Regions from separate parts of the Streptomyces sp. NPDC059567 genome, predicted to be linked through region 1. Evidence: riboswitches for the same ligand, from Rfam matches in the RefSeq annotation. Region 1 holds a riboswitch; the other holds the start of a gene.
What was found. A riboswitch is a leader RNA that binds a small molecule or an ion and turns the genes downstream of it on or off. The one in region 1 is predicted to bind glycine.

Region 1 (5,450 bases):
TGCAGGAGCCGAGCGGGATCATGCCGCGGTCGAGCGCGTAGTCGCGGTCGGCGAGCTTGCGCAGGTAGCGCAGCATCGACGTCTCGGAGCGGTGCGCGTGGAAGACCGGGTGGGTCAGGTACGCGTCCGAGCGCAGCAGCCCGGCGGGCACCGCGTCCTCGGTGGCGGCGTCCAGGGCCTCGATGTCGGCGTCGACACCGAAGGCGGCCCACACGGCGGCGAGCTGGGCGCGCCCGGTGGTCTCGTCGCAGGAGATCGACACGTGGTCGGCGTCGACGAGGTACAGGTTGACGCCCGTCTCGCGGGCGGCGGCGACGGCCTCGGCGGCCTTGCCGGGCACACGGACGGTGAGGGTGTCGAAGAAGTCGCCGTGGACGACCTCGACACCGCCGGCCTTCAGGCCCGCGGCGAGGATCGCCGCGTACCGGTGGGTGCGCTGCGCGATGCCCTTGAGGCCGTCGGGGCCGTGGTAGACGGCGTACATGCCGGCCATGACGGCGAGCAGCACCTGCGCGGTGCAGATGTTGCTGGTGGCCTTCTCGCGGCGGATGTGCTGCTCGCGGGTCTGCAGGGCGAGGCGGTACGCCCGGTTGCCGTCGGCGTCGACGGAGACGCCGACGAGGCGGCCCGGCAGGGAGCGGGCGTGCTTGTCCTGGACGGCCATGTAGCCGGCGTGCGGTCCGCCGAAGCCCATCGGGACACCGAAGCGCTGGGTGGTGCCGACGGCGATGTCGGCTCCGAGCGCACCGGGCGAGGTGAGCAGGGTCAGCGCGAGCAGGTCGGCGGCGACGGTGACGATCGCGCCGAGCTCGTGGGCGGCGTCGATCAGCGGCTTGATGTCGCGGACGGCACCGGAAGCACCCGGGTACTGGACGAGCAGACCGAAGACGCCGCGCTCGGCGATCTCGGCGGGGATGCCCTCGGACAGGTCCGCGACGACGACCTCGACACCGGTCGGCTCGGCGCGGGTCTCGATGACGGCGATGGTCTGCGGCAGGGCGTCGGCGTCGATGAGGAAGACACCGTTCTTGACCTTGCCGACGCGGCGGGAGAGCGCCATGGCTTCGGCGGCCGCGGTGCCCTCGTCGAGGAGGGATGCGCCGGAGGTGGGCAGACCGGTGAGGTCGGCGACCATGGTCTGGAAGTTGAGCAGCGCCTCCAGACGGCCCTGCGAGATCTCCGGCTGGTAGGGCGTGTACGCCGTGTACCAGGCCGGGTTCTCCATGACGTTGCGGAGGATCACCGGCGGGGTGAAGGTGCCGTAGTACCCGAGGCCGATCATCGGGGCGAGGACCTGGTTGCGGTCGGCGAGCTCACGCAGCTCGGCGAGGACCTCGGCCTCGGTACGGGCAGAGGGCAGACCGAGCGCCTCGGCGTTCTTGATCACGTCCGGCACGGCGGCGTCCGTGAGCTCGTCGAGGGAGCCGTAGCCGACCTGCGCGAGCATCTTGGCCCGTGCTTCGGCGTCGGGCCCGATGTGCCGCTGCTCGAACGGGATGCCCTGTTCGAGTTCGGAGAGCGGAATGCGGTTGGCGGTCATGTACGGAGGCCTCCTGGTCGTCACGACCTGCGAGGGGCACCAACGGCGCGGGTGCCCGGACGGCCTCCCCCTCTGTCATCTCAACCTGAGAGCTTCACCGGCACGCCGAAGGGGCTCGCCGGCTTTCACCGTCGGTGAGAGCGGATGCCGTCGGACGTCCGCCCTGCTTTCCAGAGTGACCTCGTCCGTGCGGTACAGGGGCCTGAGAGATTCCGGGGAGGATTTGCTCCTTCGGCGCCTCCGAAAGGTTTCTCCGGAGGACTCTCCCGCACAGGGTCGACAGCCACAGCCAGCCTACCAGCGAGGTTCCGGAAGACATCGCTCAAGTGGCCGACATCGCAGATGTGCACTTTCGTAGTCTTTGTAGAGCAGTGCGACCCGTTGGAGGGACCGTGCAGACCGACATCGATCCGCGCAGCCTGATCGGCCGCAAGGCGTACGACCGCGACGGACACAAGATCGGCACCGTGGACGAGGTGTACCTGGACGACGCGACCGGCGTCCCGGAGTGGGCCGCAGTCCGCACAGGCCTCTTCAGCCGGGACGCTTTCGTCCCCCTGGAACCGAGCGAGCTGGCCAAGGACGGCCTCCACATCCCGTACGAGCGGTCCCTGATCAAGGACGCCCCGGACTTCGGCGTGGGCCGCCACCTCTCCCCCGAACAGGAGCTCCAGCTCTACCGCCACTACGACATCTCCCTCCCCCCACCACCCCCGGACCGGGACTTCGGCCGTCTGGCGGGCCAGGAGGAGGCCTGACGGCTCCGCGCCGCACCGGCGAGCGAAGCGCGACGGAGGCACCCCCTGGCGAAGCTCAGGGGGAGGACAAGCCCGGCCGAAGGCCGGGCGCACCCCCCACCAGCGGCAGCGGCTCCCCCGTTTCCAGCTCCGGGTCGTCCACGAGGAACGTCCTCACCCGCCCCGGCGCCGACCCGGGCTCCTCGAAGCGCACGGTGACCCGTCCCACCCCGCTGCCCTGCACCCATCCGGCGCCGTACACCGCATGCCGTACGTCGTGCCCGGGCGACCACCGCCGCTCGACGGGAGCCTCCGGCTCCGGGGCCACCTCCGCGGGTGAAGTCTCCCCGGCCCTCTCCCCCGGCTCCTCCGCCTCCGCCTCCGCCGCCTGCGCGAACAGATCCTCCTGCGTGTAGTCCGCGAGCCCGCTCACCCCCACACCGAGCAGCCGGACCCCGCCCGTCGTGTCGACCCCCTCGAGCAGCCGCCCCGCGGCCTCCCGCACCACCACCGTGTCGTCCGTCGGCCCCCTCAGCGTCTCGGAACGCGTCAGCGTCGAGAAGTCGAACCGCCGCACCTTGAGCACGATCGTCCGCCCCGAGTGACCCGACGCCCGCAGCCTCCCCACGCACCGCTCGGCGAGCCGCTCCACCTCCATCCGGATCCGTACCCGGTCGTGCAGGTCCACGTCGAAGGTGTCCTCCACCGACACCGACTTCGTGTCCCTCTCGGCCACCACGGGCCGATCGTCGTAGCCCTGGGCCATGAGGTACAGGGACGCCCCGTGCGCCCGCCCAAGGAGCCGTACAAGCTCGTCCTCGCCCGCTTCCGCCAGGTCCGACACCGTCGTCATCCCGGCCCGCCGCAGGTGCTCCCCGGTGGCCGGCCCGACGCCCGGCAGGATCCGCACCGACTTCGGCCCCAGCAGCTCTCGCTCGGTGCCCGGCTCGATCAGCACCAGCCCGTCCGGTTTCGCCTCCTCCGAGGCGATCTTCGCCAGCATCTTGGACCCGGCGAGCCCCACCGACCCCGTCAGCCCCGTCGTGGCGAGAATGTCCTTGCGCAGCCGCTCACCGGCCTCCCGCGCGCTCTCGCTGTCGTCGGCCACACCCCCGGCCTCCAGGTCCACGAAGGCCTCGTCCAGGCTCAGCGGCTCCACGAGCGGCGACAGCCGCCCCAGTAGCTCCATGACCTGCTCGCTGATCCCCCGGTAGAAGCCGAAGCGCGGCACGAGATAGGCGGCATTGGGCGCCCGCCGACGGGCCTGCGCCATCGGCATCGCGGAGTGCACCCCGAAACGCCGCGCCTCGTACGAAGCGGTCGCGACGACCCCGCGCGGGCCCAGCCCTCCGACCACCACCGGCTTTCCGCGCAGACTCGGCTTCGCCGCCTGCTCGGCGGCGGCGAAGAAGGCATCCATGTCCAAATGCAGAATCGTCGGCGCGGCTCTCACAAGTCCGATGCTGCCCTACGCCACTGACATTCGACCCGCACACACGTACGGGCGCTCGCGGACCGCCCGACGCTCCCGCCCGCTCGACGCGATCCCGCGCGCCGGACCGACCGGCCGACGCCGACGCCCAGCACAGAACGACGCCCGGACCGGCCGACGCTCAGACCGCCCGGTCCCGCCGTCGCCGCGCGAGCTCGTCACTCGGGTTGTGGCCGATCAGCGTCTCGCCGGTGTCGACGCGCTCCCCGTGCAGCTGCGAGAGCGCCGCCTCCACATCGCGCCAGACCACGCCCACCGCGATCCCGAAGACGCCCTGCCCGCCCTGGAGCAGGTCGACGACCTCGTCCGGCGAGGAGCACTCGTAGACCGTGGCCCCGTCGCTCATCAGCGTCATGCGCTCCAGGTCGCGAAAGCCACGTGCGCGTAGATGCTGCACGGCGGCCCGGATGTTCTGCAGCGCGACCCCGGTGTCCAGGAACCGCTTGACGATCTTGAGAACGACGACGTCACGGAAGCTGTACAGCCGCTGCGTCCCGGATCCGTACGCGGGCCGCACGCTCGGCTCGACGAGCCCGGTGCGCGCCCAGTAGTCCAGCTGTCGATAGGTGATCCCGGCAGCCGCACACGCCGTCGGACCGCGGTAGCCCACCACGTCCGTCCCGGATGCCGCAGCCACGCCCGCACTCACGTCCGTACCGAAGTCGCCCACACTGCCGTGAAGCGGATACGGACCGTTCTCCCCGGGCGCATGCCCGAGGGAGCCCCCTGCCGTACCGTCGCCGCTGCTCATCACGCCGACCCTCCGTCCTTGACCTGCCCACACGAAGGTAGGCAGTCACTCGGGGTGCGTCAACGATCGCCACACTCGGCACGCCGAGTGATAATCACCCTGAGAGTGGTTTCCCGTGTCTCTCTCCGGGGAAAGGCTACTCGAATGCCCTGACCGCACCCGGCGCGCGACGGCCGGCGGCCGGCCCACGGCCGGCCCGCCTCAGTGGCTGCTGAACCTCACTGGCTGCTGGACCCGAAGTCCTCGGGAGAGATCTGGTCGAGGAACTCGCGGAACTTCTCCACCTCGTCCTCCTGCTCGTCCGGAATCGCGATACCGGCGTCATCGAGCACACCGTCACTGCCGTAGATCGGCGTTCCGGTGCGCAGGGCGAGCGCTATCGCGTCGGAGGGCCTGGCGCTCACCTCGACGCCGCTGGCAAAGACCAGCTCCGCGTAGAAGACGCCTTCTCGGAGATCCGTGATGCGGACCTCCGTGAGCTCCTGGCCCACGGCTTCAAGGACATCCTTGAAGAGGTCGTGCGTCAGCGGCCGGGCGGGGGCCATGCCCTGCTGGGCGAAGGCGATCGCGGTCGCCTCACCCGGTCCGATCCAGATGGGGAGGTACCGATCGCCTCCCACTTCACGCAGGAGCACGATCGGCTGGTTGGAGGGCATTTCCACCCGGACACCCACAACGTCGAGCTCGTTCACACAGCAACCCTAGGACGTGCCCGACCGGTTTGGGTAGTCGGGCCCCCACAAGATCACTGAAGCCGGATCCCCAGAGCGGTCTGGACCAGTGCCGCATGCAGCCGGACGGAGAGCCCCGCGAGCTCCCTCGCGGTGGCCTCCGCATGTGCTCTGGTCTGCGGGTTACGGTGCCGGCGCAGCGGCGCGACCACCTGCTCGACCAGCCCAGCCTCCCGATCGGCGGCCGCTTTGACCGCCC
Region 2 (5,450 bases), on a different contig from region 1:
GCGGCGCAACGCCCGTACGGCCGGGGTCCGGTGGGCGTTCTGGGTCAGCAGGGCGTAGAACTGCGGGATCTCCAGGGTGGGTTCGGAGAGCCGCAGCGGTCCGGCCGGCATCCGGTCGAGACCGGTGGCGATCCGTCGGAGATCGGCCCAGGGGATGCCGACGCCGCCGCCCGGGTCGTGCGGGTTGAGCCAGATGCCCCAGCGGTCGGGGTAGAGGGAGCGCGCGATGTCGCGTCCCGTGACCACCTCATGGGCGCGGTTCCAGCCGGATGCGGCGAGCTCCTGCGCGGAGGTGACGCACGGGGCGTACCCGAAGCCGTCGACCTCCATGTTCCCGTACTGGGCGTCCGGCGAGCCGGGTGCGCCCTGCCAGAGCAGCATCCAGACATCGCCTTCGGCGAGGGCGTGCAACAGCTTCTCGTACGCGTCGTAGCGTCCGGGTGCCACCTGGCGCAGCATGTGCTCGACCTGTCCGGCCGCAGCGGTGCTCGACGCGCTCACCCTGGGTCCCGCCCCTCTTCCGTCCACCGAACCAGCTTAATTACGCGGACGCCCGCTGATAGAAGGGGCGCACCCGCTCCAGCATCCAGTCGCCGACCGGGTCCTGCGCAACGTCCAGCAGGATGAGATTGACCGGCCAGGCCACCTCGACCCGGCCCAGCGCGCGGCCGAGCGCGTCGAGCGGGGCGTTGCGGTCGACGCCGTCCCAGGTGGCGAGCTGGACGCCGACGAAGAGCACCGGCTCGGTGCCCTCGACGCTCGCCAGGGCGCGGCGCGCGCTGACGACGACGCCGGTGGCCTCGAACTCGGCGGAGGCGGCGGCGAGGAAGTCGACGGGGTCGTCCTGCCAGTCGGGCTCGAAGAGCCGGACGCGGCCGCCGCTCGCGGGGCCGTCCAGCGGAGTGCGGCCGACCCGGCAGAGCTCGGCGACGGCGGGCGGGGGCAGCGGGGCGCCGACGGTGCCGCCGGGGTTCACGGCGATGCCGAGCTGCGGGGGCAGACCGCGGGCGAAGTCGCGTGCGGGGGCGACGGTGAACGACATGTGAGCACCGACACAGGCCAGGAACTGCTGCTCGGAGCTGAAGACGGGGACGTACGGCAGTCCGTCGATCTCCATCGTGGGCAGATCGAGGTCCCGGCTCTCGGGGGTGCCGCCGTTGGGGAGGGGCACCCAGACGGGGCTCCGTCCGAGCACCTCGACGAGGCGGCCGCCGGCCGCGGGGTTGCCGAGCGAGGCGGCCAGCACCTCTTCGAGCTCATTGCCCGGCCATGTGACGTCCACGCTTCTCGGTTCCCCTTCTCGCGCGCCCTGGTCGCGTCTCGCACGCCCTGGTCGTGGCGCCCTCGGGGCAGAACCCTAACGCCGCCCTGGCGCCGCCGTGGCCAAAAGCGCACGGAGCACCCCGGTCCGGATATCCCGGAACGGCTCGAAGCGACGCGGCCGCCGGGCGCTCGGCCGGTGCCGTCGGCGGCGCTCCGTCGGTGCGGACGCCGTCAGTCCTTGTTGCGGAAGGTGATCCTGCGCAGGGCGCCCGCCGCGTCCCTGTCGAGGAGGGTCGCCGAGGAGCAGCCCCGGGGCAGACGGCCGGACTCCACGGAGCTCAGCAGGCGGCCGACGGCCCGGCGGTGCCGGGCGAAGGCGTACCCGGACACGCCTCGGCCGCGCTCGCGCTGCCCCTCCCGCGCGGCGGCCGGGGTGACGTCGAGCAGGACCAGGTGCAGGGCACCGCCCCGCCGGCGGGCCTCGCGCGCGAGCCAGTTCCGCACCCAGGACTGGGTGCCGCAGTCGTGGACGACCACGCTCCGCCCCGAGCGCAGCGCCCGGCGCAGCCCGGCGTAGTGGGCGATACGGGCCAGCGGGCGGTAGACGGCGTACGGCAGGAAGCGGGGCAGTCGTGCTTCCCAGCGCTCGCGGGCGTCCTGCGAATCGATGCCCAGGCCCTCGGCCGCGCGTCGCATGAGCGTCGACTTGCCGCTGCCGGGCAGCCCGGAGACCACGACGAGGTCACCGGCGGCGAAGGAGAGCACGCGGGGGCCGCGGCCGCCGCGCTCGCGCAGATCGCGCAGCAGAGGCACGGCGGAGCCGCGCCTGCGGGTCCTGGCCCGGGCGCGCGGGGACGGTATCCCCGTCCCTGTGGCGTAGGCGCCGGTGTGCTGGAACGTCATCGCTTCTCCCCCAGTCGGGTTCCCGGGAACCCTTGCCCACAAAGTGTAAAGAAGCGGTAATGAGGCACAAGCGATTTGCCGATCAGACCCCTCGTGCAATGATGTGCGCGCCAAGCGCACACAACCTCATACCGGCCGCTCGAATCCGCGCGGGAGAGTCCCGGAACCACCACGGTGGGCCCCGGGCGCCGAAGGAGCAAGACCCTCCCTTGAATCTCTCAGGCCCCGTACCGCGTGGATGAGGCAGATCTGAAAAGCGGGCGCACAGTCGCGCCCCACCCAAGGTGCAAGCCGAGGATGCCCTCGGTGAACCTCTCAGGTTCCATGACAGATGGGGAGGATCGTCCTCGTCCGTCATGATTTTTCTGCCTTGGGACCCGGGAGCCACACCCATGAGCACTGCCGCCCCCCGTCTGACCGCCCTCGATGCGCTGCATCGCTCCCTGGGCGCGACCATGACCGACTTCGCCGGCTGGGACATGCCGCTGCGTTACGGCAGCGAGCGCGACGAGCACAACGCCGTCCGCGCCAAGGCGGGCCTCTTCGACCTCTCCCACATGGGCGAGATCACCGTCACCGGCCCGCAGGCCGTCGAGCTCCTCGACTTCGCCCTGGTCGGCAACATCTCCACGGTGGGCCTGGGCCGCGCGCGCTACACGATGATCTGCCAGGAGGACGGCGGCATCCTCGACGACCTGATCGTGTACCGCCTCGGCGAGACGGAGTACATGGTCGTCGCCAATGCCTCCAACGCGCAGATCGTCCTCGACGCGCTGACCGAGCGCGCGGGCGGCTTCGACGCCGAGGTGCGGGACGACCGTGACGCGTACGCCCTGATCGCCGTCCAGGGCCCGGAGTCCCCCGGCATCCTGAAGTCGATCACCGACGCCGACCTGGACGGTCTGAAGTACTACGCCGGCCTCCCGGGCACGGTCGCCGGGGTCCCCGCGCTGATCGCCCGTACCGGCTACACCGGCGAGGACGGCTTCGAGCTGTTCCTGAAGCCCGAGCACGCCGAGGGCGTCTGGAAGGCGCTGACCGAGGCGGGCGCGCCGGTCGGCCTGATCCCCTGCGGCCTGTCCTGCCGCGACACGCTCCGCCTGGAGGCGGGGATGCCGCTGTACGGGCACGAGCTGACCACCTCCCTCACCCCCTTCGACGCGGGCCTCGGCCGGGTCGTGAAGTTCGAGAAGACGACCAACGACGGCGACTTCGTCGGCCGCAAGGCGCTGGAGGCCGCCGCCGAGCGCGCCGCCTCCAACCCGCCGCGCAAGCTCGTCGGCCTGATCGCCGAGGGCCGCCGCGTCCCGCGGGCGGGCTTCTCCGTCGTCGTGAACGGCGAGGTCGTCGGCGAGGTCACCTCCGGTGCCCCGTCCCCCACCCTCGGAAAGCCGATCGCCATGGCGTACGTGGACGCGGCGCACGCCGAGCCCGGCACGCAGGGTGTAGGTGTGGACATCCGCGGCACCCACGAGCCGTACGAGGTCGTGGCGCTGCCGTTCTACAAGCGCCAGAAGTGACGCATCCGTCTCGCTCCGTGTCTCACCCCGCAAGACCCACGTTCATCAGCACTCCCTCGATCCAGGAGAATCAGGTCATGAGCAACCCCCAGCAGCTGCGCTACACCAAGGAGCACGAGTGGCTGTCGGCCGCCGAGGACGGCGTCGCGACGGTCGGCATCACGGAGTTCGCGGCCAACGCGCTCGGTGACGTCGTCTACGCCCAGCTCCCGGAGGTCGGTGACACGGTGACCGCGGGCGAGACCTGCGGTGAGCTGGAGTCGACCAAGTCCGTCAGCGACCTGTACTCCCCGGTCACCGGTGAGGTCGTGGCGGCCAACCAGGACGTGGTGGACGACCCGTCGCTGGTGAACACCGCTCCGTTCGAGGGTGGCTGGCTGTTCAAGGTGCGCGTCACGGGTGAGCCGGACGACCTGCTCACCGCCGATGCGTACGCCGAGTTCTCCGCCGGGAACTGAGACCCCTTAGGGATCTATTCATGTCTGTGCTGAACACCCCTCTTCACGAGCTGGACCCGGACGTCGCCGCCGCCGTCGACGCCGAGCTCCACCGCCAGCAGTCCACCCTCGAGATGATCGCCTCGGAGAACTTCGCTCCGGTCGCGGTCATGGAGGCACAGGGCTCCGTTCTCACCAACAAGTACGCCGAGGGCTACCCGGGCCGCCGCTACTACGGTGGCTGCGAGCACGTCGACGTCGCCGAGCAGATCGCGATCGACCGGATCAAGGACCTGTTCGGCGCCGAGTACGCCAACGTCCAGCCGCACTCCGGTGCCTCCGCGAACCAGGCCGCGCTCTTCGCGATCGCCCAGCCCGGCGACACGATCCTCGGCCTGGACCTGGCCCACGGCGGTCACCTGACCCACGGCATGCGCCTGAACTTCTCGGGCAAGCAGTTCAACGTGGTCGCGTACCACGTGGACGACGCCGGCCTGGTCGACATGGCCGAGGTGGAGCGCCTGGCCAAGGAGCACCGCCCCAAGGTGATCATCGCGGGCTGGTCCGCCTACCCGCGCCAGCTGGACTTCGCCGAGTTCCGTCGGATCGCCGACGAGGTCGAGGCGTACCTGTGGGTCGACATGGCCCACTTCGCGGGCCTGGTCGCGGCCGGTCTGCACCCGAACCCCGTCGAGTACGCGGACGTGGTGACCTCCACCACGCACAAGACGCTCGGCGGCCCGCGCGGCGGCATCATCCTCGCGAAGAAGGAGTTCGCGAAGAAGCTGAACTCCTCGGTCTTCCCCGGTTTCCAGGGCGGCCCGCTGGAGCACGTGATCGCGGCCAAGGCCGTCTCCTTCAAGGTCGCGGCCTCGGAGGAGTTCAAGGAGCGTCAGCAGCGCACGCTGGACGGCGCCCGGATCCTCGCCGAGCGTCTGGTCCAGGACGACGTCACCGCGCACGGTGTCTCGGTCCTGTCCGGCGGCACGGACGTGCACCTGGTCCTGGTCGACCTGCGCAACTCGGAGCTGGACGGCCAGCAGGCCGAGGACCGTCTCCACGAGGTCGGCATCACGGTCAACCGGAACGCGATCCCGAACGACCCGCGTCCGCCGATGGTCACCTCGGGTCTGCGCATCGGTACGCCGGCGCTCGCGACCCGTGGTTTCGGCGACGAGGACTTCCGTGAGGTGGCCGACGTCATCGCGGAGACCCTGAAGCCCGGCTTCGACGCCGAGGCGCTGAAGGCCCGGGTGTCCGCGCTTGCGGAGAAGCACCCGCTGTACCCCGGCCTGAAGTAATTTCGTACGCTTTAGTTCCAGCTTCA

Region 2: linked by a shared signal. The riboswitch ahead of gcvT (glycine cleavage system aminomethyltransferase GcvT) and the one ahead of gcvP (aminomethyl-transferring glycine dehydrogenase) in region 1 are both predicted to bind glycine.

What each region holds. Positions count from the first base shown of each region.
Region 1 is NZ_JBHWBS010000073.1:7,440-12,889, reverse strand. It holds gene gcvP (aminomethyl-transferring glycine dehydrogenase) at 1-1,540, opposite strand, end outside; glycine riboswitch at 1,721-1,819, opposite strand; gene ACFVZW_RS26610 (PRC-barrel domain-containing protein) at 1,933-2,298, shown strand; gene ACFVZW_RS26605 (DNA polymerase IV) at 2,354-3,730, opposite strand; gene ACFVZW_RS26600 (MerR family transcriptional regulator) at 3,891-4,520, opposite strand; gene ACFVZW_RS26595 (bifunctional nuclease family protein) at 4,739-5,212, opposite strand; gene ACFVZW_RS26590 (MerR family transcriptional regulator) at 5,266-5,450, opposite strand, start outside.
Region 2 is NZ_JBHWBS010000033.1:62,489-67,938, forward strand. It holds gene ACFVZW_RS17335 (enhanced serine sensitivity protein SseB C-terminal domain-containing protein) at 1-501, opposite strand, end outside; gene ACFVZW_RS17340 (enhanced serine sensitivity protein SseB) at 542-1,282, opposite strand; gene ACFVZW_RS17345 (AAA family ATPase) at 1,495-2,166, opposite strand; glycine riboswitch at 2,307-2,409, shown strand; gene gcvT (glycine cleavage system aminomethyltransferase GcvT) at 2,559-3,686, shown strand; gene gcvH (glycine cleavage system protein GcvH) at 3,764-4,144, shown strand; gene glyA (serine hydroxymethyltransferase) at 4,165-5,424, shown strand.